Regions from separate parts of the Enterobacter kobei genome, predicted to be linked through region 3. Evidence: predicted binding sites of a transcription regulator. Region 3 holds the regulator's gene; each other region holds the start of a gene.
The links. Region 3 encodes Fur, which represses iron uptake genes when iron is present. Its sites were predicted from a motif close to ATAATAATGAGAACNACTATCAA; they were not measured.
Positions count from the first base shown of each region.

Region 1 (10,146 bases), 1.7 Mb from region 3:
CTGGTTGCCACCAGCCTGCTGACCGCGACGCTGAAATTTGCCGGTGATATTACCGTGCAGTTGCAGGGTGACGGCCCAATGACGCTGGCAGTGATCAACGGCAATAACCAGCAGCAGATGCGCGGCGTCGCACGCGTTCAGGGCGATGTGCCAGAAAATGCAGACCTCAAAACGCTGGTGGGGAATGGCTACCTGGTGATCACCATCTCCCCTGAGGAAGGTGAACGCTATCAGGGCGTGGTCGGCCTCGAAGGGGATACCCTGGCAGCCTGCCTGGAAGATTACTTCATGCGTTCTGAACAGCTGCCGACGCGTCTGTTCATCCGCACCGGTGAAGTGGATGGTCAGCCTGCTGCGGGCGGTATGCTGCTGCAAGTTCTGCCAGCCCAGGACGCACAGACCAATGACTTCGAGCACCTGGCGACGCTGACCGAAACCGTCAAAGCAGAAGAGCTGTTTAACCTGTCGGCGACTGACGTGCTGTGGCGTCTGTACCACGAAGAAGAAGTGACCGTTTACGACCCGCAGGCGGTGGAGTTCAAATGCACCTGTTCTCGCGAACGCTGCGCGGGTGCGCTGAAAACCCTGCCAGATGAAGAGATCGACAGCATCATGGCGGAAGACGGCGAAATTGATATGCACTGTGACTACTGCGGTACGCACTATGTGTTCAATTCAATGGATATCGCTGAGATCCGCAACAACGCCTCCCCGGCGGATCCGCAGGTTCACTAATACCCTTCCCTCTCCCCATCCAGTTCCCTCTCCCAGTGGGAGAGGGTTAGGGTGAGGGCAAAAAACCTCGCTTAAGCTGAATCGTTTTCCGTATGTAACTCTTACGTAATTTTCTTACGTGTATGCGATTACATTCACATTCTCTCCGATAAAATCACCAGCCTTTAACCTTTTCGGAACATTTTCCCCAACCAAAAAGCGATTCCTGCGATAATCCGCCTGCACTGTGACTGGAGTCGCAGCGTTTTCCGTTAGTAAGGGTTTTGTCCAGATGCGTAAATCTATGAGCCCCGTCGCGGTTAACAACCCCAGAAAAACCCTACAATTTCAGGCAGTACATATTGGCTAAGGAGCAGTGATATGCGTGTTACTGGTTTAACCCCGCAAGATCTCAAGGCTTATGGTATTCACGACGTCCAGGAAGTCGTCTACAACCCCGACTACGATACGCTGTATCAGGAAGAGCTCAATCCAGCACTGGAAGGATACGAGCGCGGTGTGTTGACGAATCTTGGTGCTATCGCCGTCGATACCGGTATTTTTACCGGTCGTTCGCCGAAAGATAAGTATATCGTCCGAGACGAAACCACCCGCGATACGCTGTGGTGGGCTGACAAAGGCAAAGGGAAGAACGACAACAAACCGCTCTCCCCGGAAACCTGGCAGCATCTGAAAGGGCTCGTCACCCATCAACTTTCTGGCAAGCGTCTGTTTATCGTAGACGCTTTCTGCGGCGCTAACGCCGACACCCGTCTCTCCGTACGTTTCATTACCGAAGTAGCCTGGCAGGCGCATTTCGTGAAGAACATGTTTATTCGTCCAACCGACGAAGAGCTGCAGGACTTCACGCCTGACTTCATCGTAATGAACGGTGCGAAATGCACTAACCCGCAGTGGAAAGAGCAGGGCCTGAACTCCGAAAACTTTGTCGCCTTCAACCTGACCGAGCGTATCCAGCTGATCGGCGGTACCTGGTACGGCGGCGAGATGAAGAAAGGGATGTTCTCGGTCATGAACTACCTGCTGCCACTGCGCGGCATCGCGTCCATGCACTGCTCGGCGAACGTCGGCGAGAAAGGCGATGTGGCGGTGTTCTTCGGCCTGTCCGGCACAGGGAAAACCACCCTCTCCACCGACCCGAAACGTCGTCTGATTGGCGATGACGAACACGGCTGGGACGATGACGGCGTGTTTAACTTTGAAGGCGGCTGCTACGCGAAGACCATTCGCCTGTCAGAAGAGGCTGAGCCGGATATCTTCCACGCAATCCGTCGCGATGCGCTGCTGGAAAACGTCACCGTACGTGCCGACGGCTCTATCGACTTTGACGACGCCTCGAAAACCGAAAACACGCGCGTGTCATACCCGATCTACCACATCGACAACATCGTGAAGCCGGTGTCAAAAGCGGGTCATGCTACGAAGGTGATTTTCCTGACGGCGGATGCCTTTGGCGTGCTGCCTCCGGTATCTCGCCTGACCGCCAGCCAAACGCAGTACCACTTCCTTTCTGGCTTTACGGCCAAACTGGCGGGTACCGAGCGCGGCGTGACGGAGCCAACCCCAACCTTCTCCGCCTGCTTCGGCGCAGCATTCCTGTCGCTGCACCCGACGCAGTACGCTGAAGTGCTGGTGAAACGCATGCAGGCGTCTGGCGCGCAGGCCTACCTGGTGAACACCGGCTGGAACGGGACTGGCAAACGTATCTCTATCAAGGATACTCGCGCTATTATCGACGCCATTCTGGATGGTTCTCTCGATAACGCCGAAACCTTCACGCTGCCGATGTTTGACCTGGCCATTCCAACGTCGCTGCCGGGTGTGGATACGCATATCCTCGACCCGCGCAATACGTACGGATCGCCGGAACAGTGGCGCGAGAAGGCAGAATCGCTGGCGAAGCTGTTTATTGAGAACTTTGAGAAATATACCGATACACCAGCGGGCGAAGCGCTGGTGAGTGCGGGACCGAAGCTGTAGCCCTTCTCCCTCTCCCTGTGGGAGAGGGCCAGGGTGGGGGCATCAGGTCGCATGTTGTCGGGTGGCGGCTTCGCCTTACCCGACCTACAAAAAAGGTGGCTTTTGCCACCTTTTTTTAACTCTCTTTCACCTGTCCGCGCGTCACCGGCACCGGTAACCAGGCGCGAATGCTCAGCCCACCCCGCTCGCTGGTGCCGATCTCCAGCAATCCGTTATGGTTATCGATAATACGCTGCACAATCGCCAGGCCTAAGCCCGTACCACTGGTGCTGCGCGCACTGTCGCCACGCACAAACGGCTGGAACAGATGCTTACGCTGCTCGGGCTTAATACCCGGACCGTCATCTTCCACCTGGAACCAGGCGCGGTTGAGTTCAGACCCGCTGCTGACTTTAATCCAGCCGTTACCGTAGCGCGCCGCGTTGACCACCATGTTCGCCACCGCACGCTTAATGGAGAGCGGGTGCATACGGACCTGAATTTCACCGGCCTGAAGGGCAGTATCAATTTCACGTTCATAACCACTTTCCGCGGCCACCACTTCACCCAGCACCGCGTTCAGATCCGCCATCTCCATCGGCATCTCCTGCCCGGTACGGAGATAGTCGATGAACTGCTCGATGATGGCGTTACACTCTTCGATGTCCTTGTTGATGGACTCGGCGAGATAACCATCTTCTTCGCCCATCATCTCCGTTGCCAGACGGATACGCGTCAACGGCGTGCGCAGGTCATGACTGACGCCCGCCATCAGCAGCGTACGGTCATCCGCCAGCTGCTTCACGCCTGCGGCCATGTGGTTAAAGGCCCGCGTCACAGAACGCACTTCCGAGGCGCCATACTCGCGCAGCGGGGGAGGAATAATGCCTTTACCGACCTGCAGCGCAGCGTGCTCCAGGTCGACCAGCGGTCGGTTCTGTATACGGATAAACAGCCAGGCCCCGCCTATCGCCAGCAGCATAATGGCGAGCGTATAGCGGAACAGCGGCGAGAAGTCGCCCTGATGGATTTCCGTCAGCGGAACGCGCACCCAGATGTTGGGTGACAGCCAGGTTTTCAGCCAGACGACAGGCGAGCTTTTGTTGACCTCAACACGGACTTCCGTTGGCCCCCCCAGCTGCTGCGCCATCTGCTGGCTAAGAAATTCGTAGTGCTGCGCCCAGCGCAAACCCGCGTCTTCTGCCGCCTCATTCGAGTAGAGCGAAATGCCCAGCTCACGGTAGATTTCACGGCGAAACGCCGGGGGAACGACCAGTTGCGTGCCGTCCTCCAGTTGCAGTTTATCGGTCATCAGCATACGGACTTCGTACGCCAGGACCTTATTAAACTGCTGGAGGCTCGGCAAAATCGCAAAGTTCAAAACCACCAGGTAGGTCGTCACCAGGCTGACGAACAGCAAGGTGACGATCAGTAACAGGGTGCGGGCAAATGAGCTTCGCGGCGAGAAGCGCATTCGCCTCATGCTTTAGAGCCGTCCGGAACGAACACGTAGCCCAGACCCCATACGGTCTGAATATAACGAGGATGCGCCGGATCTTCTTCCACCATGCGGCGCAGACGGGAGATCTGCACGTCGATGGAGCGTTCCATTGCCGAGTATTCGCGACCACGCGCCAGGTTCATCAGCTTGTCACGGGAAAGCGGCTCACGCGGGTGGCTGACCAGTGCTTTCAGCACCGCAAACTCACCGCTGGTGAGCGGCATTGGCTCATCTTCACGGAACATCTCACGCGTACCGAGGTTCAGCTTGAACTTGCCGAAGGCAATCACCGCTTCTTCCTGCGACGGTGCGCCAGGCAGCTCGTTCGCCTGACGACGCAGCACGGCACGAATACGCGCCAGCAGTTCACGCGGGTTAAACGGTTTTGGAATGTAGTCATCCGCGCCGATTTCGAGGCCCACGATACGGTCAACTTCTTCACCCTTCGCGGTCACCATGATGATCGGCATCGGGTTACTCTGGCTACGCAGACGACGGCAGATAGAGAGCCCGTCCTCGCCCGGCAGCATCAGGTCGAGAACCATCAGATGGAAAGATTCACGGGTTAGCAGACGATCCATCTGCTCAGCGTTCGCGACGCTACGAACCTGGAAGCCCTGCTCGGTCAGATAACGCTCCAGCAGCGCACGCAGGCGCATGTCGTCATCCACGACCAGAATTTTGTAGTTCTCTTGCATTGTGTGTACTCCCAAAGGTTCGGATAGTCTTTGTGACAGCGTATTCTAAAAAAGTGCACGTATTCGACCAGCGAAATCTGGTATAAATTCTAGTCGAAATTGTTACAAAGCATATTTAACAGCAGCTTATCTGCTCATTTCATCACATAAATCATTATTAATCCTGTCTGTTACACTGTGTGGTACGTATTGTGCGCCAGACAGAAAACAGGCAGCAAAGGCTTTACCATGAAAACGCCCCTGATCACCCGCGAAGGGTACGAAAAACTCAAAAAAGAGATGGATTACCTGTGGCGAGAAGAGCGCCCTGAAGTAACCAAAAAGGTGACCTGGGCGGCAAGCCTGGGCGATCGCAGCGAAAATGCTGACTACCAGTACAACAAAAAGCGACTGCGTGAGATTGACCGTCGGGTACGCTACCTGACCAAGTGCCTTGAGAACCTGAAAATTGTCGATTACTCCCCGCAGCAGGAGGGCAAAGTGTTCTTCGGCGCGTGGGTGGAGATTGAAAACGACGACGGTGACACCCTGCGTTTTCGCATTGTCGGCTACGATGAAATTTTTGGTCGTAAGGATTACATCTCCATCGACTCCCCGATGGCCCGCGCGCTGCTGAAAAAGGAAGTGGGTGATTTGGCCGTCGTTCAGACTCCCGCCGGTGAAGCCAGCTGGTACGTCAATGAGATCGTCTACGTAAAATAGTCCGAGAGCGCCCTCCCCGGCTGGCATTTTGCCGTGTCAGCCCGTATAACTATCCCCTGATTTTTCGACTCAACAGATGATAAAGCCATGATGAAAGATTCGCTCTGCCGCATTATTGCGGGTGAACTTCAGGCCAGAGCCGAACAGGTAGAAGCTGCCGTTCGCCTGCTTGATGAAGGGAACACCGTGCCGTTTATTGCACGTTATCGTAAGGAAGTCACCGGCGGTCTGGATGACACGCAGCTGCGTAACCTGGAAACCCGTCTGGGATACCTGCGTGAACTGGAAGACCGTCGTCAGGCGATCCTCAAATCCATTGGCGAACAGGGCAAGCTGACCAGCGAACTGGAAAGCGCCATTAACGGCACCCTGAGCAAAACCGAACTCGAAGATCTCTATCTGCCTTACAAACCGAAGCGCCGCACGCGCGGGCAGATCGCGATTGAAGCAGGCCTTGAGCCGCTGGCCGACCTGCTGTGGAATGAGCCGTCCCACCATCCGGAAACTGAGGCGGCGAAATTCATCGATGCCGACAAAGGCGTCGCGGACACCAAGGCCGCCCTCGACGGTGCGCGTTACATTCTGATGGAACGCTTTGCCGAAGACGCCGCCCTGCTGGCTAAAGTGCGTGATTACCTGTGGAAGAATGCGCACATCGTCTCTACCGTCGTGGCGGGGAAAGAGGACGAAGGCGCGAAATTCCGCGACTACTTCGATCACCACGAACCGATATCTACCACCCCATCACACCGTGCGCTGGCAATGTTCCGCGGCCGCAACGAAGGTGTGCTGCAGCTCTCTCTGAACGCTGATCCGCAGTTTGACGAGCCGCCGAAAGAGAGCCACTGCGAGCAGATCATCATTGACCATCTCGGCCTGCACCTTAACAACGCTCCGGCAGACAGCTGGCGCAAAGGCGTGGTGAGCTGGACCTGGCGCATCAAGGTGCTGATGCACCTCGAAACCGAGCTGATGGGCACCGTGCGCGAGCGCGCCGAAGATGAAGCGATCAACGTTTTCGCCCGTAACCTGCATGACCTGCTGATGGCGGCGCCTGCTGGCCTGCGCGCGACCATGGGTCTCGATCCGGGCCTGCGTACCGGCGTGAAAGTGGCGGTGGTTGACGGCACCGGCAAGCTGGTCGCCACTGACACCATCTATCCGCACACCGGACAGGCAGCGAAAGCGGCTGTCGTGGTTGCCGCTCTGTGTGAAAAATACAACGTCGAGCTGGTCGCCATCGGTAACGGTACGGCGTCCCGCGAGACTGAACGTTTCTTCCTCGACGTGCAGAAGCAGTTCCCGAAAGTCACGGCGCAGAAGGTGATCGTCAGCGAAGCGGGCGCATCAGTCTATTCCGCCTCCGAGCTGGCGGCGCAGGAATTCCCGGACCTGGACGTTTCATTGCGCGGCGCGGTCTCTATCGCCCGTCGTTTGCAGGATCCGCTGGCGGAGCTGGTGAAAATTGATCCGAAATCCATCGGCGTGGGCCAGTACCAGCACGATGTGAGCCAGACTCAGCTGGCACGCAAGCTGGATGCGGTCGTAGAAGACTGCGTAAACGCCGTCGGTGTTGACCTGAATACCGCCTCCGTGCCGCTGCTGACCCGCGTGGCGGGCTTAACCCGCATGATGGCGCAGAACATCGTCGCCTGGCGTGATGAGAACGGCCAGTTCCAGAACCGTCAGCAGCTGCTGAAGGTGAGCCGTCTGGGGCCGAAAGCGTTTGAGCAATGCGCGGGCTTCCTGCGCATCAACCACGGCGATAACCCGCTGGATGCCTCCACCGTTCACCCGGAAGCCTACCCGGTGGTGGAACGTATTCTGGCCGCCACCCAGCAGGCGCTAAAGGACCTGATGGGCGATAGCAGTGCCCTGCGCAACCTCAAAGCGGTGGATTTCACCGACGATAAATTTGGTGTGCCAACCGTCACCGATATCATCAAAGAGCTGGAAAAACCGGGCCGCGATCCGCGTCCTGAGTTCAAAACGGCGACCTTTGCTGACGGCATCGAGACCATGAACGATCTGCTGCCCGGCATGGTGCTGGAAGGTGCGGTAACTAACGTCACCAACTTCGGCGCGTTTGTGGATATCGGCGTGCATCAGGATGGCCTGGTTCACATCTCTTCTCTCGCCGACAAGTTCGTTGAAGACCCGCACACCGTGGTCAAAGCGGGCGACATCGTGAAGGTGAAAGTGCTGGAAGTGGACCTGCAGCGCAAACGTATCGCCCTGACCATGCGTCTGGACGAGCAGCCAGGCGACACCAACGCGCGTCGTGGCGGAAACGGCGGCGCTCGTGACTCTCAGCGCCCGGCCGCGAAAGCGGCAAAACCGCGCGGGCGTGATGCTCAGCCAGCGGGCAATAGTGCGATGATGGATGCGCTGGCGGCCGCGATGGGCAAGAAGCGCTAAGTGATAAACGCCCGGTGGCGCTACGCTTACCGGGCCTACGGTTTTGTAGGCCGGGCAAACGCAGTGCCGCCCGGCAAGCAGGCCGCAAAGAATGAAAACAAATAGAGTGCATCCATATTTAAACCACTAATTATCACTTCATTAACAAATAACCCTCTTCTCTTTATCTCCGCATTTCAGCAAATATTGAGCAAGGTCAAACAGGCCGTAAATTAATACACCAAACAACATTCCGTCACAGTTTTATTATTGCTGATAAAAACTATTCTCATTATCATCCCATAGTTGATAATTTAACCTTTCGTGGAAGCAGGCGTTATGCAATTCACTCCAGACAGTGCGTGGAAGATTACCGGTTTTACCCGCGAAATTAGCCCGGCCTATCGGCAAAAGCTGCTCTCGCTGGGCATGCTGCCCGGCTCGTCATTCCAGGTGGTGCGCGTGGCGCCGTTAGGCGATCCGGTTCACATTGAAACCCGACGCGTGAATCTGGTCCTGCGTAAAAAAGACCTCGCATTAATAGAAGTCGAAGCCTTATCCCGATAACGAGCCAGCGGTTTCAGTGAGTCTAAAAAAATGAAAAAATTAACTATTGGCTTAATTGGCAATCCTAATTCCGGCAAGACCACGCTATTTAACCAGCTCACGGGCGCGCGCCAGCGCGTCGGTAACTGGGCAGGCGTAACCGTTGAACGTAAAGAAGGCCAGTTCACGACAACGGATCATCAGGTCACTCTGGTTGACCTTCCCGGCACCTATTCCTTGACCACCATTTCGTCGCAGACCTCGCTCGATGAGCAAATTGCCTGCCACTACATTCTGAGCGGCGACGCGGATCTGCTGATCAACGTGGTCGACGCCTCCAACCTCGAGCGCAACCTCTACCTGACGCTGCAACTGCTGGAGCTGGGTATTCCCTGCATCGTGGCGCTCAACATGCTCGACATTGCAGAGAAACAAAAGCTGCGCATCGACGTCGATGCCCTCTCCGCGCGCCTGGGTTGCCCGGTAGTGCCGCTGGTCTCAACGCGCGCTCGCGGGATTGATGCCCTGAAGCTGGCGATTGACCGTCACACGGGAAATCACGACGTTGAGCTGGTGCATTACGCCCGCCCGCTGCTGCGCGAAGCCGATCTGCTGGCGCAGGAGATGGACAAAAGCATGCCTGCAAAACAGCGCCAGTGGCTCGGCCTGCAGATGCTGGAAGGCGATATCTATAGCCGCGCCTATGCCGGACATGCGGCAGATAAACTGGACGCGACGGTGGCCCGTCTCAGCGACGAGCTGGACGACCCGGCGCTGCACATCGCTGATGCACGATACCAGGCCATCGCCTCGATTTGCGACGTGGTCAGTAATGCCCTGACGGCGGAACCCAGCCGCTTTACGGCGGCGGTGGATAAGATTGTACTCAACCGCTTCCTCGGTTTGCCGATCTTCCTGCTGGTGATGTACGTGATGTTCCTGCTCGCCATCAACATCGGCGGCGCACTCCAGCCGATTTTTGACGCCGGTTCCGTCGCGATCTTTGTACACGGGATTCAGTGGGTGGGTTACACCCTGCACTTCCCGGAGTGGCTGACCATTTTCCTCGCTCAGGGGCTCGGCGGGGGCATTAACACCGTTCTGCCGCTGGTACCGCAGATCGGCATGATGTATCTGTTCCTCTCGTTCCTGGAAGATTCAGGTTATATGGCGCGCGCCGCGTTCGTCATGGACCGCCTGATGCAGGCCCTGGGTTTGCCCGGCAAATCCTTCGTACCGCTGATTGTCGGCTTCGGCTGTAACGTGCCGTCGGTCATGGGTGCCCGTACCCTGGATGCTCCGCGTGAACGCCTGATGACCATTATGATGGCGCCGTTTATGTCCTGCGGTGCGCGTCTGGCCATCTTCGCCGTCTTTGCGGCCGCCTTCTTTGGTCAGCAGGGCGCGCTGGCAGTCTTCTCGCTGTATGTTCTGGGCATCGTGATGGCGATCCTGACCGGTTTAATGCTCAAGCACACGATTATGCGCGGTGAAGCCTCACCGTTTGTCATGGAGCTGCCGGTCTATCACGTTCCACACCTGAAAAGCCTGGTGATCCAGACCTGGCAACGCCTGAAAGGGTTTGTGCTGCGCGCCGGTAAGGTGATT
Region 1 is NZ_CP017181.1:4,501,668-4,511,813, forward strand. It holds gene hslO (Hsp33 family molecular chaperone HslO) at 1-735, shown strand, start outside; gene pckA (phosphoenolpyruvate carboxykinase (ATP)) at 1,096-2,715, shown strand; gene envZ (two-component system sensor histidine kinase EnvZ) at 2,831-4,177, opposite strand; gene ompR (osmolarity response regulator transcription factor OmpR) at 4,174-4,893, opposite strand; gene greB (transcription elongation factor GreB) at 5,122-5,595, shown strand; gene BFV64_RS21960 (Tex family protein) at 5,683-8,013, shown strand; gene feoA (ferrous iron transporter A) at 8,332-8,559, shown strand; gene feoB (Fe(2+) transporter permease subunit FeoB) at 8,590-10,146, shown strand, end outside.
Region 1: a site for Fur is predicted at 8,269-8,291, ahead of feoA (ferrous iron transporter A). Genes of this name have one in related genera too.

Region 2 (10,146 bases), 680 kb from region 3:
GCCCGGAATTTCGACCGGATACTGGAAGGCCATGAAGATACCTTCACCCGCGCGATCTTCCGGCGACATCTCCAGAAGATCTTTGCCGTTAAATTCGACCGAGCCGTGCGTCACTTCGTAATCTTCACGTCCCGCCAGCGTCGCTGAAAGCGTACTTTTCCCGGAGCCGTTAGGCCCCATGATGGCATGAACTTCACCCGGCTTGACGTCAAAATTGAGGCCACGCAGGATCGCTTTATCTTCCACGCTAACCTGTAAATCTTTAATACGTAACATGTGCTTTCCCTTAACCGACGCTGTGTTCAAGACTGATGGCGAGGAGTTTTTGTGCTTCAACGGCGAATTCCAGCGGCAGTTCAGAGAACACGTCCTTACAGAAGCCGTTCACAATCATCGAAATGGCATCTTCTTCACTGATCCCGCGCTGCAGGCAGTAGAAGAGCTGATCTTCCCCAATACGCGACGTCGTCGCCTCATGCTCCAGCTGTGCTGAATTATTACGGCACTCGACGTACGGGAAGGTATGCGCTCCGCAGTCGGCCCCGATAAGCATCGAGTCACACTGGGTGAAGTTACGGGCGTTGGTAGCCGTTGGCATGATTTTCACCAGCCCGCGATAGCTGTTCTGGCTGTGCCCGGCGGAGATCCCTTTCGAGATGATGGTTGATTTGGTGTTTTTACCGATGTGGATCATCTTGGTGCCGGTATCGGCCTGCTGATGACCGCTGGTCAGCGCCACAGAATAAAACTCACCGATGGAGTTATCCCCGCGCAGAATGCAGCTCGGGTACTTCCAGGTAATGGCTGAGCCGGTTTCCGACTGCGTCCAGGACATTTTGCTGTTTTCACCTTCACACAGCGCACGCTTGGTGACGAAGTTCAGGATCCCACCGGTATTGCCGTCGCCGGGGAACCAGTTCTGCACCGTTGAGTATTTGACCTCAGCGTCTTTTTGAATAATGACTTCAACGACCGCCGCGTGCAGCTGATAGCTGTCGCGTACCGGGGCGGAGCACCCTTCGATATAGCTGACGTAGCTGCCTTCATCCGCCACCAGAATAGTGCGTTCGAACTGTCCGGTTTTTTCGGCGTTAATGCGGAAATAGGTGGAGAGCTCCATCGGACAGCGCACGCCTTTCGGCACGTAGATAAAGGTCCCGTCCGACGCCACCGCCGCGTTGAGCGCGGCGAAGAAATTATCGTTACTCGGTACCACGGTGCCGATGTACTTTTTCACCAGCTCAGGATGGTCATGAATCGCTTCGCCAAAGGAGCAGAAAATAATCCCCTGCTCCGCCAGCTTTTCACGATAGGTGGTCGCCACCGAAACGGAGTCAAAAATAGCGTCTACGGCGACCTCTTTCCCCTCGCGCACGGGGACGCCGAGCTGATTGAACGCTTCTTCCACCTCTTTACTGAGGAAGCTGTTCTCCGCACCGGTCTGCTGTACTGCACCGGGCTGCGAAGCACACGTATCATCGCAGCTGCCGCAGGATGGCGCAGAGTAGTAGCTGTAATCCTGATAATTCAGCTTGTCATAATGGGCTTTCAGCCAGTGCGGTTCTTCCATCTCCAGCCAGGCACGGTAAGCGCTCAGGCGGAATTCCAGCATCCACTCGGGTTCGTTGCGTTTGGCCGAGATGGCGCGCACGACATCTTCGTTGATGCCTTTCGCCAGCTCATCGGTCTGCAGCTGCGTGAAGAACCCTTCTTTATAATTAAGGTGCCCGCCGCTCCAGGTATTTACATCACTCGTTGCTTCAGTATTACGAGACATAGTACCGCCTATACCCCAAAGCTTTCGCCGCAGCCGCATTCGTTCTGGGCTTTCGGGTTATGAAATTTGAATAACTGGTTTAAACCTTCCCGTACATAATCCACTTCCGTGCCGTCGATAAACGGCATGGCCTGCAGCGCGACGTACAGCTTCGCACCGTCGGTTTCAAAGACCAGATCATCTTTTTCGGGTTCGGTGACAGTATCCAGCACGTAGCCAAAGCCCGCGCAACCGGTCTGCTTAACGCCTAAACGTACGCCGAGGATCTCGGGCTTTTTCGCCACCAGCTCGTGGATATGCGCTGCCGCCGCAGGCGTGAGCGTCAAACCGCGCCAGGCAAAATCGGCAGGATTGAAGGTTTCTGAATGCAGTTCCATAGGTCCACCTCATCTGATTAGCCATCAGGGCATAACACCATGTTAGTGATAACGATTATCACTTCAACCCTCTGTCAGCAGGGGCATTCGGCTAAACCGCCCTTTTTGTCTACTTTTATTAAGCATAGACCCTGTCTGAAGATGCGGGCGGGATGGATGTAATTGTTCAATACTTTGAAAAATAATGGCTTATTTAATCAGCGAGAAAGCGCAAAACGGGGACGTAAAATATGCATCGGAAATGCCTATTTTTAAGATAGCTTTTGCTCTGGAAAGGAGAAAAAACAAAAAAAAGGCCGCAAGGCCTCAGATAATCAGTGGTGAAATGAAACGCTAAATCCCTGCTCACGCCAGTGATCGAGCTGTTCCTGTTGACGGGGCGTTGGTGATGTTCCCGTCCAGACGAAGATTTTTTGCCCGGGGAACAGTTCAGGACGCGGCGAATCAATGGGTTCCGCCAGCACGTCAATATGCCAGCCTTTCTGGGCTAAACGCGCGGCTTCAAGCCAAAGATGTGTACGGTCATCGCATTCCCAGCCAATCAGCAGTGCGTCTTTACCCGCTTTCTTGCGCGATTCCGCGAGGCTTGCAATCGCAAATTCAATCAGGACACCGTCAAACAGACTCGCCATATGGCGTACGGTGTTTTGATCCTGATTCATTCGCTGACGGACGGGTGAAATGATGTTATCGATCAGCGCATCCATCGCGTGATCGCGGCGGAATTCACCGATTTTGGCGCGCAGCTTTGCCGGGCTGGCGTAACGCAGAACGGTCATCATCTCTTCCTGGAAAGAAGCCCAGTTACCCTGAGTCATCACTTCCTTATTTTCCAGCAAGGATTTTACTTTTCCGACCGAAACGCCGCTTTTCATCAGGCGCTTGATCTCTTCGATACGCAGGATATCTTCGTCGTCAAACTGACGATGACCCCCTTCGCTGCGCTGCGGCTTCAACAATCCATAACGGCGCTGCCAGGCACGCAGCGTAACGGGGTTGATACCGCATCGTTCGGCCACTTCGCCGATACTGTAATAGGCCATTAACTCCCTCACGCTCAGAACTTCCATACCTAACTACACCAACCTTATCAGATTGTACAAACCATTTGTAGAATTCAGACCTCATTTTGCACGGGTGAATGGCCTGCAAGGCCATCCAGCTGTTAATACATTGTTGTACAAATCTTGCCTGCCGTACAGTCAAGTCTGCAGGTTTTTGTACAGCTTCGTCAGAAATCGTATTTTTTCTCTGGCCATGCGATAGCCGGGATACCGCCGTGTCGGGGGCTGGCAAAAAGATGCCCCTGGAACTGAGAAATGCCCGCAGACTCGAGCCACATCCACTCTTCCGCCTTCTCCACGCCCACCGCGCAAAATTGTATTTCCAGTGAGGCACAGCATTTGATTATCGCCTGAATAATGGCCTGCCGTGGGCCACTTTTATGCACGTTCGCGACCAGATCGCGATTAATCTTAATTCTGTCCGGCTGGAATTGCGCCAGGAGCTGCAACCCGGCAAAACCGGCACCGAAGTGATCGATGGTTACGCTGATACCCGCACTTTTTAGCTGTCTGACCGAATGCGTAAACTCATCGAAACGGGAAATGGCTTCACTTTCGGTAAACTCCACCACAATTTGCTCCGGCACAAAGCCATTTGCATCAATAGCGGTGAGCAGAAAGTCCACGGCATTGGGCACGTTGACCAGCGTCATAGGCAGCAGGTTGATGGATAAAGTCTGATCCTGTAACCCCAGCGCGCTGGCCATGGAGAGAGCCACCTGTTTGCTTTGCAAATCAGAAGCATGCACTTCTTCACGCGTGCGATTGGCGAAATACGCTCCCGGTGAGTCACCGGATGGAGTGCGCAGAAGCGCTTCCCAGGAGACAACCTGCTGCATGAAAGGATCGACGATAGGCTGAAACGCAAAGCTACAGTCCGCCCCTTTTGCCACGACTTCAGGCTGCGCAGATAAGCGCGTTTCTTCCGGGACGAAATCCCAGGAATCCGCAGGCGGCAGCTCAAAATAGTTGGCTTTCTCTGTGGCCTCGACAAAGGTGCGGAAAAACTGCAGCGCACGGTCGTTGTAGGTCAACTGGTAGCGGGTTGTGCCTTTATCAAGCACCTGCTGGAGCACCTCTTCCCTGTCGTACTGGCGCAAATCAAAGAGTTCCATACCCGCTTTACCGAAACGCCGTGAAGGCCCGTGATCGCGCATCAGCTCGACCACATTATGGTGGCGCGTATCAGAGCAGATCTGTTCGTAGATGGACGTTACGTTTTCCGCAGGCCCTTCAAGCAATTGAAAAAAATGTGTGCCGTTGAACAGCAAGATCCCCGTGACGCTGGATTGTCGGTTTTTACTATTTGCAGCAGCGACCATATTTTCCAGCGCTTTCACTGGCACGTCCTCGCAGATGTGACTGCGGTAAATGATGGTTGTAAGCATGCGAGTCCTGGGGGGTTAAGGTTTACCACAAAAACATGTGGGGAGACTTCTTTTTATAGCACATTAATTGCCTGACAAATAATTTACATCTCAATCATTTACGGCCGTTAATGGTGCATTTATGGGGCGCTGTACAACTTAACAGTGGCTCGTCAATTTGTACAATATATTCTGTAACATTACCGTTTCATGAACAACACACAACAAATTGAAAAATAAAGAATTTATAAAATATATCCTGATTTTATTAAAAATCTGTACATTTTTTATGTACAGATTTGGAAATTGTGTATACCTTAAATGTAACGTTACTGATTACAAAATTTTACAGGAGCGAAACATGCAGCAGAAAGGTTACGTCGCAGATTCCGCAGCAGCGATCGCACAGTACTTCGAAAAAGCCGCGCTTCCCACTCAACAGGAAACGCTGGGACAAGTTGTGGTTGAAATCCTGAGCGACGGGCGAAACCTTAATCGCAAATCGCTCTGTACCAAGCTGTTAAGCCGCCTCGAAAAAGCCGATGGCCCTGAAGAGGAAGAGCACTATCACATGCTGCTTGGTCTGCTCTTCGAACGGTAAGGTTATGAATAGCAGTGACGCAGATAAGCTGACTGACCAGTTGATTGGGGAAGCCGTTCTTTCACTGTTGAAAGAGCACGGCCCGATCACCACTGAGGCTCTTGTACAGCGTCTGCGGGATATGAAAGTACATGAAAAGGATCCCCGGCGGCGGGAGACACTGGCGAAGGTAATTGCCGAAATCGGCTCAAACAGCTTGCCATTAAAACGTCGCAGAACCGCGCAAGGACGAATAACAAGAGAGGGACCTCTCAATGATAACCGAGACAATGTAGTGCCGTTATTTGGAAATGGAAAACCGTCCGATCCCAAAAAAATACATTGACTGCAATTTAACAGCTACGGTGAGAACAAATGAGACAAAATATTCAGCTTCAACCCGAATACCATTCTGCTTTTTTAGAAAGCGCGCTGTCGGAGTATTTCCGTCACGCAGGCGATCGTTTTGCTGAAGAGTCCGCTGTTTTTTCTACTGCAGTACGCTGTGTTCTGGCTTCCGAAGGCCATCTGTCAAATAAAGCCATCATTCTGTGGCTCATCCAGACGCTGGAAGCCACCCATGATGTTGTTCAGGCGGATGTTATTCGTAAGACGCTTGAAATCGTCGTGGGTTACACCATGGACGACCTTTAATTCCCAGCCGCTGCTCTCGTGTCATCGTCAAAACTGACGAACATTTGACGATGACACGCCCCCGCCCTCATAACACCCTGTAAAACAAGCACTTTAAATATGGCATGGTTTCTGCTTAATCCCTTTTACGGGACTGGGCTTACCAGTCATTTTGCTTCATTTCTTAACAGGTCTGTTATTGATGAAAAAAATCGCCAGCGTCTGCCCTTACTGTGGTGCAGGCTGCAAATTAAACCTTGTTGTTGAAAATAACCGTATCCTCCGCGCCGAAGCGGCAGAGGGGGTCACAAACCAGGGGACCTTGTGCCTGAAAGGATTTTACGGCTGGGACTTCCTCAACGACACCCGTCTGCTCACTCCCCGCCTGACCCAACCGATGATCCGTTATCATAAGGGAGAGGTATTCACCCCCGTAACCTGGGAAGAGGCTATCCGCTACACCGCCCACAAGCTCAGCAGTATCAAAGCGCAATTCGGTCCGCGCGCGATCATGACCACCGGTTCATCACGCGGCACCGGTAATGAAACCAACTACGTGATGCAAAAATTTGCCCGTGCGGTGTTGAACACGAACAACGTAGACTGCTGTGCGCGCGTTTGTCACGGCCCTTCCGTGGCCGGTTTACAAGAGACACTTGGCAACGGCGCAATGAGTAATTCAATCAACGATATTGAAAACTCAAAATGTCTGCTGGTATTTGGCTACAACTGCGCAGACTCCCACCCTATCGTCGCCCGTCGCGTGCTGAAAGCCCGGGAAAACGGTGCAAAAATCATCGTCTGCGATCCGCGCCGCATCGAAACGGCGCGCATTGCCGACCAGCATCTGCAGTTGAAAAACGGCAGTAACATGGCGCTGGTCAACGCTTTTGGCTATGTGCTGCTGGAAGAGGAGCTGTACGACAAAAACTACGTCGCACGCTTTACTGAAGGGCTTGAAGCCTATCGGCAGACGGTCAAAGAGTATGCCCCAGAGCGGGTTGAACACCTCACCGGCATTCCCGCCAGTGATGTTCGTCAGGCAATGCGTACGTTCGCGGCGGCCCCTTCCGCCACCGTGATGTGGGGAATGGGCGTGACCCAGTTTGGTCAGGCTGTGGATGTGGTTAAAGGACTTTCCAGCCTGGCGTTGCTGACCGGCAACCTCGGCCGTCCTGCCGTCGGCGTCGGTCCCGTGCGTGGACAAAACAATGTTCAGGGTGCCTGTGACATGGGCGTGCTGCCGAATATGTTCCCCGGCTATCAGGATGTGACCGATCCCGCCGTCAGACAGAAGTTCGCCGATGCCTGGGGAATTGACGTCAACAAGATGGACGATCGCGTCGGGACGCGCATTACCGAAGTGCCTCACCTGGCGCTGGAAGGCAAGGTCAAAGCCTATTTCATCATGGGGGAAGATCCGCTCCAGACGGAAGCCGATCTCGGCCTGGTCCGCAGCGGTTTTGACGCTCTCGATTTTGTCGTGGTTCAGGACATCTTTATGACCAAAACGGCGGAAGTGGCTGACGTGCTGCTCCCTGCCACCTCCTGGGGGGAACACGGCGGCGTCTTTACCTGTGCCGACCGGGGGTTCCAGCGTTTTGGCCAGGCCATTCAGGCCAGCGGCAACGTTAAGCGTGACTGGGAGATCATCAGCCTGCTCGCCACCGAAATGGGCTATCCGATGCACTACGACGATAACCAGCAGATCTGGGACGAGATGCGCGCGTTGTGCCCTCTTTTCTATGGCGTGACCTATGAAAAAATGGGCGAAATGGGCCACGTGCAGTGGCCGTGCCCGACGCTGGATCATCCGGGAACGCCATACCTGTACAAAGACAATCAATTCGACACCCCAACCGGCAAGGGGCAGCTCTTTGCTGCACCGTGGCGCGCACCGGCAGAAACCCCTGATGATGACTACCCTCTTGTGCTCTGCACGGTGCGTGAAGTGGGACATTATTCGTGCCGATCAATGACCGGGAACTGCGCCGCGCTGCAAAGCCTGGCCGACGAACCTGGCCGGGTACAGATGCATCCAGCCGATGCGGATAAGCTGGGCATCCGTGACGGCCAGCTGGTGTGGGTTCGTTCACGCAGGGGCAAGGTCATCACCCGCGCCAGCATCAGTGAGCGTATCAACGCCGGTGCGGTCTATATGACCTACCAGTGGTGGATTGGCGCCTGCAACGAGTTAACGCAGGACAACCTTGACCCTGTCTCTAAAACGCCGGAAACCAAGTACTGCGCGGTAACGCTGGAAGCCATTGAGGACCAGCGCTGGGCGGAGGATTTTGCGGCATCGTCTTACCAGACGATGAAAACGCGGTTGATCAATGCCGTGAACGTGTAAGGAAAAGAGGCTTAACGGTTTTGTAATTCGCAGAAACAGGGGCGCGATAATGAATGACACTATTGCGCCCCTGGTATGATATTGGGAATACTGGTTAACCATGATGGTGAGTCAGATAGTCTCGCAACCGGTTTCCAGGGGTATTCTTCTCCACCATCCTGTGAATCAAAGCCACCAGCTCAAAATCACTGCGCAGGTTGAATTTTTGCATCAGCAAATATTTATGGGTAAAAATAGTTTTATCACTTGTTTTAAGCTTATTCGCGATCTGCCCTACCGATAATCCTTTGTAAAAACTTACCATAACGCGAATTTGCTGTGGCGATAATATTTTATGCTGGCATTCGCTGCAGCTTCTCTTCCTCCAGTGAAAACTTGAGAGCTGTGTGCGGTACCATGCGATAAACAGCGCCTCGGTGATCCTGTCCAGCGACGCGCGGCGCGAGATAAAAATCATATCCTGAAAACAGGACGGATATGTTGAGAAACGGTGTTCATCATCCACCAGCCCAACCACAATTCCTTTTTTCCGCGCCTGTAATTCGGGATAACAGGTCAGGGTTTCCCCCTGACATAAAGAGAGAAAAATAATATCGGCGGCACTGACATTTTCATGAGAAAGTTCGCCGTCAAAGTGAAGCAGATGTTTGAAATTATGAAAGAAGAAATCCTCAAGAAAACACTGCAATCCCGCTCTGAAAAATGCGTCGGTCTCTTTAATCACAATATTCAGCATATCAGTTGTACTGCATCGTCATGACCACGACGGCACTGATGCTCCCCGGCGTCGCACCGCCGGTGAAGGATCTGACCGATGCCAGCATGGCTATCGTTGCCGTTCTGTCTGCTGAAACAGGTTGAGTGAGGCTTGCACCCGTTCCTTTCAGCACGCCTGTCGCGGCCTCACTCATCGCAATCGCAACGTGCGTGGCCGAACCGCTGTTCATGTAATAATCCGCTCCCGCATCCGGATCGGGAGTGCCGGTAAAGGAGACCGTCACGCTGCGCGTCCCCGTCGGGCACTGGGTAAATAACAGGTTAAAGGGCACAGGATCGGATGAAGATCCCGGCGTAGCCATATTTGATGCCTGTATATTGCCAAGATTAATATTCAGACTGGCATTCCCTCCATTGAATATACACGGAGCGGCAATAATATTGCCGGTAACGCTGACATTAACGCTGTCCGCCGCAAAGATATTGCTGCTTATTACTGTGGCGGCGAGCGCGGCCGTGCGCAAAATATTCATCGCTTTATCCATCACTGATACGTCAAATTTAAGGTCGCAGAGGCATTGGCCGTGCCGGGCTCAACCGTCGTTTTTGTCTGGTAATAACGCGCCGTTAACGGAAATGTCTGCTGACCGCCCGCGGCAACGGTTAACGGCAGGCGCGTATTTAACGCCAGCGGCGTGCCGTTATAGAGCAACTGAACGCCAACCCCTTTCGCCGTGCCGGTATTCCCTTGCCCCGTAAGTGCCAGCACGCTCGTCGTCGCAACGTCCGGGTTCTGAATACCGCTGATCGAAACATTCACGTTGGCGCCAGGATCGCAGTTAAGTCCAAGATTTTGCGTATTCCGGGCGCCCGCCGGTGTGGTGCCCACCGTCGAGCCAAACGTCGCCGCAGAAATATCGCCGATAGGGAACGTCAGCTGCGGGGTGGTGATGCTGCAGGCCAGCACGTTAACCGTTCCCCCCAGCAGCGTGGTCGTCAGAGCATCACGGTAAATGCCATCGCTCCCCTGCAGCATCACCACGCCCAGTACTCCCGGCGTGAGTGAACCTGACGCGACCGGTCCGGTCACGATAAGTTCTATTTTACCGCCCCACCATTCGACATAGCTGGCCTGCGCGGTATAGGAAAAGGTATTGGTCGGATTTTCAAAATATCCCCCAGATGAAAAACGAATACCAATTCCACTTACGTTTGTGTCATAGACGTGATTTCCGAAAGCGCTCTGGGTTGCATTCAGATATCGCATGCTAAATCCCA
Region 2 is NZ_CP017181.1:1,966,366-1,976,511, reverse strand. It holds gene sufC (Fe-S cluster assembly ATPase SufC) at 1-276, opposite strand, end outside; gene sufB (Fe-S cluster assembly protein SufB) at 287-1,777, opposite strand; gene sufA (Fe-S cluster assembly scaffold SufA) at 1,786-2,154, opposite strand; gene BFV64_RS09480 (MerR family transcriptional regulator) at 2,469-3,197, opposite strand; gene BFV64_RS09475 (diguanylate phosphodiesterase) at 3,386-4,606, opposite strand; gene ycgZ (regulatory protein YcgZ) at 4,947-5,186, shown strand; gene BFV64_RS09465 (hypothetical protein) at 5,191-5,511, shown strand; gene BFV64_RS09460 (biofilm/acid-resistance regulator YmgB/AriR) at 5,541-5,819, shown strand; gene fdhF (formate dehydrogenase subunit alpha) at 6,001-8,151, shown strand; gene BFV64_RS09450 (helix-turn-helix transcriptional regulator) at 8,246-8,887, opposite strand; gene BFV64_RS09445 (fimbrial protein) at 8,889-9,401, opposite strand; gene BFV64_RS09440 (fimbrial protein) at 9,413-10,146, opposite strand, start outside.
Region 2: a site for Fur is predicted at 2,194-2,216, ahead of sufA (Fe-S cluster assembly scaffold SufA). Genes of this name have one in related genera too.

Region 3 (10,146 bases):
ACCGCCGGTTGGCAGGCCAAGAACGAAAGGACGATCGGCGGTAGGCTTGAAGGCATTAATGCGGTTAACGATATGGCGAGCGGCCCATTTACCGACTTGTTCAGCAGTTGCCAGGGGAATCAGTCTCATTGTTCACCTCAAGAGTTAAAGTAGAAGAGTGGGCGGATGGCTACCGGAACCTGATACTTAAGCGTAACCTGGAACCTTTCAGGCTGGATCAATCCGTCTTGATTTTTTGAATGATAAAATAAGTTTTCGCTGTTAGCCAGTGAAAGGGAGGGCTTAATACGATATTTGGTGACAAAAATCACAAAAAATGGGTATTTAATTTGCGATACGAATTAATTTTTCACACACTCACACTGCCAGTGAATTATCGACGGTACTTATCGTTAGCAACACAATAAAAACATAGTTAATGCGCGAGCCTGGAAAGGGTCTCGTAGGGGGAATAGGATGAATATTTTAGGTTTTTTCCAGCGCCTCGGTAGGGCTTTGCAGCTCCCTATCGCCGTGCTACCGGTTGCAGCGCTGCTGCTGCGATTCGGGCAACCCGATCTTCTCAACGTGCCGTTTATTGCCCAGGCTGGCGGCGCAATCTTTGACAACCTGGCGCTGATTTTCGCCATCGGCGTTGCTTCCAGCTGGTCTAAAGACAGTGCAGGGGCCGCAGCGCTGGCAGGGGCGGTTGGTTACTTCATCCTGACGAAAGCGATGGTAACGATTAACCCGGAAATCAACATGGGCGTACTGGCGGGTATCATTACCGGTCTGGTCGGCGGTGCGGTATATAACCGCTGGGCAAACATCAAGCTGCCAGACTTCCTCAGCTTCTTTGGTGGCAAACGCTTCGTGCCAATCGCGACCGGCTTCTTCTGTCTGGTTCTGGCCGCGATCTTTGGCTACGTTTGGCCGCCAGTGCAGCATGCTATCCATGCGGGCGGCGAGTGGATCGTCTCTGCGGGTGCGATGGGTGCGGGCATCTTCGGCTTCATTAACCGTCTGTTGATCCCAACCGGTCTGCATCAGGTTCTGAACACCATCGCCTGGTTCCAGATTGGTGAGTTTACCAATGCGGCGGGTACCGTTTTCCACGGCGACATTAACCGCTTCTACGCGGGTGATGGCACCGCGGGCATGTTTATGTCCGGCTTCTTCCCAATCATGATGTTTGGTCTGCCGGGCGCTGCGCTGGCCATGTACCTGGCTGCGCCGAAAGCGCGTCGTCCAATGGTCGGCGGTATGCTGCTGTCAGTCGCCATTACTGCATTCCTGACCGGTGTGACCGAGCCTCTGGAATTCCTGTTCATGTTCCTGGCTCCGCTGCTGTACCTGATGCACGCGGTGTTAACCGGTATCAGCCTGTTCGTGGCGACTCTGCTGGGCATCCATGCGGGCTTCTCCTTCTCTGCAGGCGCGATCGACTACGTGCTGATGTACAACCTGCCAGCGGCAAGCAAGAACGTCTGGATGCTGGTGGTGATGGGTGCGGCCTTCTTCGTTATCTACTTCGTTCTGTTCAGCGCGGTTATCCGTATGTTTAACCTCAAAACGCCGGGCCGCGAAGATACCACTGATGACGTCGTGACTAGTGAAGCCAACAGCAATACCGAAGAAGGTTTAACTCAGCTGGCAACCAGCTACATTGCCGCAGTCGGCGGTACCGACAACCTGAAAGCCATTGATGCCTGTATTACCCGTCTGCGTCTGACCGTGGGTGACTCCGCTCGCGTAAGCGATGCAATGTGTAAACGCCTTGGCGCATCTGGCGTCGTTAAACTGAACAAACAAACTATCCAGGTTATCGTGGGCGCCAAAGCGGAATCCATCGGTGACGAAATGAAGAAAGTGGTTGCGCGTGGCCCGGTCGCAGCGGCAGCAGCTGACAGCGCACCTGCGGCAACGGCGACTCCGGCCGCGAAGCCACAGGCCGTGCCTAACGCCGTGACGGTGGCGGCTTTGGTCTCTCCGGTAACGGGTGAGGTCGTTGACCTTGAACAAGTGCCTGACGAAGCGTTCGCCAGTAAAGCGGTAGGCGACGGCGTGGCGGTGAAACCAACGGACAAAACCGTCGTCTCTCCTGCTGCGGGTACTATCGTGAAGATTTTCAACACCAACCACGCGTTCTGCCTCGAAACCGAAAACGGCGCGGAGATTGTTGTCCACATGGGCATCGATACCGTTGCGCTGGAGGGTAAAGGCTTTACTCGTCTGGTGGAAGAGGGCGCTGAAGTGGTGGCCGGGCAGCCGGTTCTGGAGATGGATCTGGACTTCCTGAACGCCAATGCACGCTCCATGATCAGTCCGGTTGTTTGCAGCAACATCGACGACTTCAGTGGCCTGGTTATTCAGGCAAAAGGTCAGGTGGTTGCAGGTCAAACGCCACTGTATGAGATTAAAGGCAAGTAATCGCTCCTGAGTAGAGTCATGCCTTAAGCGGCGGGGGATATCCTCCGCCGCTTTTTTTTGCAGCAAATGCCCCCATTATTTTCATCTGATACGTATTTTCCGTAACTAAGGGTTGTCACTACGTCCGGCTTATAAGATCATATGCCGTTATACGTTGTTTACGCTTTGAGGAATCCACGATGAGTGAGGCTGAAGCCCGCCCGAGTAACTTTATTCGTCAGATCATCGATGAAGATCTGGCCAGTGGTAAGCACACCACGGTGCATACCCGCTTCCCGCCGGAGCCGAACGGCTACCTGCATATTGGTCATGCGAAATCCATCTGCCTGAACTTTGGCATTGCGCAAGACTATCAGGGGCAGTGCAACCTGCGTTTCGATGACACCAACCCAGTAAAAGAAGACATCGAATACGTTGAGTCCATCAAGAACGACGTGCAATGGCTGGGCTTCAACTGGTCTGGCGATATCTGCTACTCCTCTGACTATTTTGATCAGCTGTACGCTTACGCGGTTGAGCTGATCAACAAAGGTCTGGCGTACGTCGATGAACTGTCCGCGGATGAAATCCGTGAATACCGCGGTACGCTGACGCAGCCTGGCAAAAACAGTCCGTTCCGCGATCGCAGCGTGGAAGAGAACCTGGCGCTGTTTGAAAAAATGCGTGCGGGTGGTTTTGAAGAAGGCAAAGCCTGTCTGCGTGCCAAAATCGACATGGCTTCTCCGTTCATCGTGATGCGCGATCCGGTGCTGTACCGCATTAAGTTTGCTGAACACCACCAGACCGGTAACAAGTGGTGCATCTACCCGATGTACGACTTCACCCACTGCATCAGCGATGCGCTGGAAGGCATTACCCACTCGCTGTGTACGCTTGAGTTCCAGGACAACCGTCGCCTGTACGACTGGGTGCTGGATAACATCACCATCCCTGTGCATCCGCGTCAGTACGAGTTCTCTCGTCTGAATCTGGAATACACCGTGATGTCCAAGCGTAAGCTGAACCTGCTGGTGACTGACAAGCACGTTGAGGGCTGGGACGACCCGCGTATGCCGACCATTTCTGGTCTGCGTCGTCGTGGCTACACCGCTGCTTCTATTCGTGAGTTCTGCAAGCGCATCGGCGTGACCAAGCAGGATAACACCATTGAAATGGCGTCGCTGGAGTCCTGCATTCGTGAAGACCTCAACGAAAATGCCCCGCGCGCGATGGCGGTTATCGACCCGGTAAAACTGGTTATCGAAAACTATCCTCAGGGTGCGAGTGAGCTGGTTGCCATGCCTAACCATCCGAACAAACCGGAAATGGGAAGCCGTGACGTACCGTTCAGCGGTGAAATCTGGATCGACCGCGCTGACTTCCGTGAAGAAGCCAACAAGCAGTACAAGCGTCTGGTGCTGGGTAAAGAAGTCCGTCTGCGTAACGCCTACGTGATCAAAGCCGAGCGCGTAGAGAAAGATGCAGAAGGGAATATCACCACCATCTTCTGTTCATACGATGCCGAAACGCTGAGCAAAGATCCTGCCGATGGTCGCAAGGTGAAAGGCGTTATCCACTGGGTAAGCGCTTCTCACGCGCTGCCGGTAGAAATCCGTCTGTACGATCGTCTTTTCAGCGTGCCTAACCCGGGTGCGGCGGAAGACTTCCTGGCGACGATCAACCCGGAATCTCTGGTGATCAAACAGGGTTATGCTGAGCCATCGCTGAAAACAGCTGAAGCAGGTAAAGCGTTCCAGTTCGAGCGTGAAGGTTACTTCTGCCTGGACAGCCGTTACAGCACTGCGGAAAAACCGGTATTTAACCGTACCGTCGGTCTGCGTGACACCTGGACCAAGATCGGCGAATAATAACGCCGCTCTGGTCAATGAGAAACAAACGCCGCTTATTGCGGCGTTTTTTTTATTAATGATCATATCGTTAAAGTGGCGTTGTAAAAATGTCCGCCGTTATTTTTGGTCAATGTGGTGCTACTTATTTTTTTTAAAAAAGTTTGTCTGTTTTTGAAAATGGCAAATTTCGCAAAATACGCGATTTCTAATGTTCTAATACCCTGAAATACGCTGCTATACCCCCGCCAAATCACGCTTCCGGCCAAATGTTACAAAGCACTACCAATTATGTGCACTTCGTCATAATCCTGACTTTTGCCTGATGAAAAGCATTGATAATTCGCGTCGCGAAAAATAACCTAAAGACGGTAGTTAATTCGAGGGTATTTATAACTACCCCTGACCGCCTGGTCTTTTTTATTTTCGCCGTTTTAGGCGCTTTAATTCGTCAAAGAGGAATAATCTATGCGTACGTTCAGTGGCAAACGTAGTGCGCTGGCGCTGGCTATTGCCGGTGTGACAGCAATGTCTGGCCTGGTTGTTACACCTGAGGCGAAAGCTGCGGGTTTCATCGACGATTCTACCCTCACGGGCGGCATCTATTACTGGCAGCGTGAACGTGACCGTAAAGACGTCGCCGAAGACAAATATAAAACCAACCTTTCTCACTCCACATGGAACGCCAACCTGGACTTCCAGTCAGGCTATGCCGCAGATATGTTCGGCCTGGATATCGCTGCATTCACCGCGATTGAAATGGCGGAAAACGGCGACAGCGGCCACCCTAACGAAATTGCCTTCTCCTCCAGCAACAAAGCTTACGATGAAGACTGGTCCGGTGATAAGAGCGGTATCAGCCTGTACAAGGCCGCAGCGAAATTTAAATACGGCCCGGTCTGGGCGCGTGGAGGGTATATTCAGCCAACCGGCCAGACGCTGTTAGCACCACACTGGAGCTTCATGCCAGGTACCTATCAGGGTGCAGAAGCCGGGGCGAACTTTGACTATGGTGATGCGGGTGCGTTGAGCTTCTCCTATATGTGGACCAACGAGTATAAGGCTCCATGGCACATTGAAATGGACAAGTTCTACCAGAACGATAAGAAAACCAAAGTCGATTATCTCCACTCGCTGGGCGCGAAATACGACTTTAAAAACGATCTGGTACTGGAAGCCGCATTTGGTCAGGCGGAAGGCTATATCGATCAGTATTTTGCTAAAGCCAGCTACAAATTTGATATCGCAGGAAGTCCACTGAGCACCAGCTACCAGTTCTATGGTACGCGTGACAAGGTCAGCGATGGCGGCGTCAACGACATTTATGACGGCACCGCGTGGCTGCAGGCGCTGACTTTCGGCTATAAAGTGGGCCAGGTTGATTTACGCCTGGAAGGGACATGGGTGAAGGCGGAAGGGCAGCAGGGCTACTTCCTGCAACGTATGACGCCAACTTACGCGTCATCTAACGGTCGTCTGGATATCTGGTGGGATAACCGCTCAGACTTCAACGCCAATGGTGAAAAAGCGGTCTTCTTCGGCGCAATGTATGATCTGAAAAACTGGAACCTGCCGGGTTGGGCAGTGGGCGCTTCTTACGCTTACGCCTGGGACGCAAAACCTGGCGACATGGCCACACCGGATGCGTACTACGATCCAAACTATCGCCTGAAAGAGTCCTCCTACAGCCTGGATGCTATCTATACCCTGCAGGATGGGCGCGCGAAGGGCACGATGTTCAAACTGCACTTCACTCAGTATGACAACCACTCCGATATCCCGAGCTATGCGGGCGGTTACGGCAACATCTTCCAGGATGAACGTGACGTGAAATTCATGGTTATTGCCCCATTCACCATCTTCTGATGAACCTTCCGGCGGGTTAAGGCCCGCCGGACCGGAGACTGCATATGATGAAAAAAATCGTAATTGTCGCGATGCTTGCATCGGGGCTGGTGGCCTGCGCTCAGCCTCAGGCACCGAAGGAAGATTCCAGGCTGAAGGAGGCTTACAGCGCCTGTATTAATACCGCACAAGGCTCGCCGGAGAAAATTGAAGCCTGTCAGAGCGTACTGAATGTGCTGAAGAAAGAGAAGGCGCATGAGCAATTCGCGACGCAGGAGAATATTCGTGTGATGGATTATCAGGCCTGTATCCAGGCGCGTAAAACGGGTAACGATCAGGAAGTCGCGAAGCGTTGCGATAAGATCTGGAACGAGATACGCAATAACAATAATTAAGTTGCTTTACGCCCGGTGGCGCTGCGCTTACCGGGCCTACAAAGGCGTCATAGTCCGTAGGCCCAGGCGCAGCGCCACCGGGCTTTTTAAGGCAAAAAAAAGCCAGCCTTACGGCTGGCTCAGAGTATGAACGTGACTTATTTTGCGTCGTGCGCGTGTTCATTTTCGCGGCAATCACCTTCAGCGCAGTGACCATACAGGTACAGGCTGTGGTTGGTCAGGCGGATGCCATGACGAGCGGCGATTTCACGCTGACGCGATTCGATGGAATCATCGCTGAATTCAATGACCTTGCCGCAATCGAGGCAGATCAGGTGATCGTGGTGATGCTGCTGGGTCAGTTCGAATACAGATTTACCGCCTTCGAAATTATGACGGGTAACAATGCCCGCGTCATCAAACTGGTTCAGCACGCGATAAACGGTGGCCAGACCAATCTCTTCACCCATGTCGATAAGACGTTTATAGAGGTCTTCCGCACTGACATGGTGGTTGTCTGGACCCTGAAGCACTTCGAGGATTTTTAACCGAGGAAGCGTTACTTTCAGGCCAGCCTTCTTTAATGCGGTATTGTTGTCAGTCATGCGGAATCTGTCCTGTTGCTAAACGATTCACTTCTGAAAGAAGTGACAGAAAATGCACCTTGGATATTGCGTCTCATTATAGAACTGCCACGGCTAAATGAAAACTGCAAGTCTCAGGCAAAGTATGCTTATAAAAATGGGGTATCACCGACAAACTTGTGAAATGAAAACCACATTTTACCAGGGAAACATTGTACAGGTCTGAGCGAAAAAGTTAAAAGTTTGTAGCAATTAATTTAATCGGTTTTACCTGGAAAACGGGCGCAACCGCCGTTGCGCCGCGAAAATCAGGCGTTGAGAATATCGTCCAGGTGCAGTTCTTCACGGATCTGCTTAACCCACTTCTCTACGCGCTCAGCGGTCAGCTCAGGCTGACGGTCTTCGTCGATGGCCAGACCCACGAAGTGATCGTCATCGGCAAGACCTTTGGAGGCTTCAAAGTGGTAACCGGCAGTGGGCCAGTGACCGACAATAACGGCGCCGTTCGGCTCAATGATGTCGCGGATGGTGCCCAGTGCGTCGCAGAAGTACTCGGCATAGTCTTCCTGATCGCCACAGCCAAACAGGGCAACCAGCTTGCCGTTGAAGTCCACCTCTTCCAGCGTTGGGAAGAAATCATCCCAGTCGCACTGTGCTTCACCGTAGTACCAGGTTGGAATACCCAGCAGCAGAATGTCGTAGCCCTCGAGATCTTCTTTGCTGCTCTTGGCGATGTCATGCACATCAGCAACGTCTTTACCGAGCTGTTTCTGAATGTTTTTTGCGATATTTTCGGTATTGCCGGTATCACTGCCGAAGAAAATGCCGATGATTGCCATGAGTAAAATAACCTCTTGAAACTTAATGGTATGGTGGCGCAATTCGGCCACGGATAAGGGCAATAATAGCAGAACAGGCAACCCTGCGGAAACCGCTATCGCGCAGGACTGCACTCTGTGCTACATGAAAAGGGTAAAAAAGGGGTTTTTCAGACTTATGCCTGGCTGCGCAATGTCTCAAGCTGGGCGATCAGCATCTCTTCAATGAGCTCGCTGCGGCTGATATTACGCGCTTCCGCCAGCTCGTTAAGCGCATCGACTGCGTCAGCATTGAGCTTCAATTCGACACGCTTAAGCCCACGATTTTTATCGCGTTTAAGCTGGTTGCGTTTATTAATACGCAGCTGTTCGTCGCGCGAAAGCGGATTCGTTTTCGGTCGTCCCGGTCGACGCTCATTCGCGAACAGATCTAGTGTCGTACGGTCCGTTTGTTCTTTGGCCATGATTCAGAGACTTCGGGGGAAACAAGCCGCCCTGCTAATGCCCGGGCGATAAGCGCGCCATCATACATCAGCAAAAACGGCACGCCAACGACTGGAAGCCCGTCGTCTTCCAGTCGCTCTCTTTTTAATCAATTTGCCGTATCAGTGAGATAGCGACGAATGGCGCGCAGGACTGCATCAGGTTTTTCCGCATGTACCCAATGCCCGGCACCGGCAATTACATGGGCGCGCGCCTGCGGGAATTGTGCCAGCAGCGTGTCGCGGTAAGCATCAGTAACGTAAGGCGAGTTACCGCCACGAATGAAGAGGGTAGGATGCGGCCAGGCGGGGACGGCCTCCCAGCCCACGATGTTATTATACTGGTCCCACAGCACCGGGACGTTAAAACGCCATTGCCCCTCAACAAACGATTTCAGCAGGAATTGCACTACGCCTTCTTCATCAAGATGCTCACGCATCACGGCTGCTGCCTGCTGACGGGTGGAAACGCCGGCCTCCGTCACCGCATTAATTGCCGCGAAGATCTCATCGTGACGGCGAACGTCGTAATCCACTGGGGCGACATCAATCACCACCAGCCCGGAAATTCGCTCAGGTGCCAATGCTGTGAGCGCCATAACCGCTTTACCACCCATCGAATGCCCGATGAGGGTCACTTTCTGCAGGTTGTGGGCGTCGAGCGTATCCAGGAGATCCTGCGCCATTGCCGCGTAGGTCATCTCGTCTGCGCGCCCGGAAAGTCCGTGGTTGCGCATATCGACCTGTAAAATATCGTGATCGGTAACCAGATCGCGCGCCAGCACGCCCAGGTTATCCAGGCTGCCAAAAAGTCCATGAACCAGTACGATGGGAGAATTATTGTTCGGCGATTGTGCAGTTTGCGCTCGGGTATTCAATTTCATGGCAAAGTTCTTTTTTTACGTTTGTCAGGTTAGGGTATCATGTTGACCATTCTGCCGCCCGGCCGCAAGGTTCCAGTTTAATCTGACTTTTGCCGCCAACCTGGTTTGACGCTATCCGCTGTTGGGATTTGACCTTATAATCCCAATGACTTGTATTCAGATAAGATATCGCACTGGATTAAGATGAAAACAATCGAAGTTGATGACGAACTCTATCAGTATATTGCCAGCCAAACGCGGCATATCGGGGAGAGCGCGTCCGACATTTTACGGCGCATGCTTAAAATTTCCGCCGCTTCACAGCCTGCTACCCCAGTCACCAAAGATGTCGTGTCTCAGCCGAGCGTTGTTGCACAAGCAAAGCCTGCCGTGACGCCGGTAAAAGATAAAGTACGCGCGATGCGCGAGCTGCTGCTGTCCGACGAGTATGCGGAGCAGAAAAAGGCGGTTAACCGCTTTATGCTGGTGCTGTCTACACTTTACTCCCTGGATAACAAAGCGTTTGCTGAAGCGACCGAGTCGCTGCACGGTCGTACTCGCGTCTATTTCGCGGGTGACGAGCAAACGCTGCTGCAAAATGGCAACCAAACCAAACCTAAACATGTCCCTGGCACCCCATACTGGGTGATCACCAATACCAATACGGGCCGCAAGTGCAGCATGATTGAACACATCATGCAGTCCATGCAGTTCCCGGCGGAATTGATTGAAAAGGTTTGCGGTACAATTTAACCCTTGCATCAGAAGGACCCGGTAATGGCAAATCACAGCCGTGCAGGCCAACCTGCACAACAAAGCGATTTGATTAACGTCGCTCAGCTGACCGCGCAGTATTACGTGCTGAAACCGGTCGTGGGCAACGCAGAACACGCAGTGAAGTTTGGTACATCTGGTCACCGCGGTAGCGCGGCACGCCATAGCTTT
Region 3 is NZ_CP017181.1:1,288,889-1,299,034, forward strand. It holds gene nagB (glucosamine-6-phosphate deaminase) at 1-129, opposite strand, end outside; gene nagE (PTS N-acetyl glucosamine transporter subunit IIABC) at 457-2,409, shown strand; gene glnS (glutamine--tRNA ligase) at 2,589-4,256, shown strand; gene chiP (chitoporin ChiP) at 4,704-6,101, shown strand; gene chiQ (ChiQ/YbfN family lipoprotein) at 6,149-6,475, shown strand; gene fur (ferric iron uptake transcriptional regulator) at 6,613-7,059, opposite strand; gene fldA (flavodoxin FldA) at 7,347-7,877, opposite strand; gene ybfE (LexA regulated protein) at 8,033-8,320, opposite strand; gene ybfF (esterase) at 8,449-9,222, opposite strand; gene seqA (replication initiation negative regulator SeqA) at 9,406-9,954, shown strand; gene pgm (phosphoglucomutase (alpha-D-glucose-1,6-bisphosphate-dependent)) at 9,979-10,146, shown strand, end outside.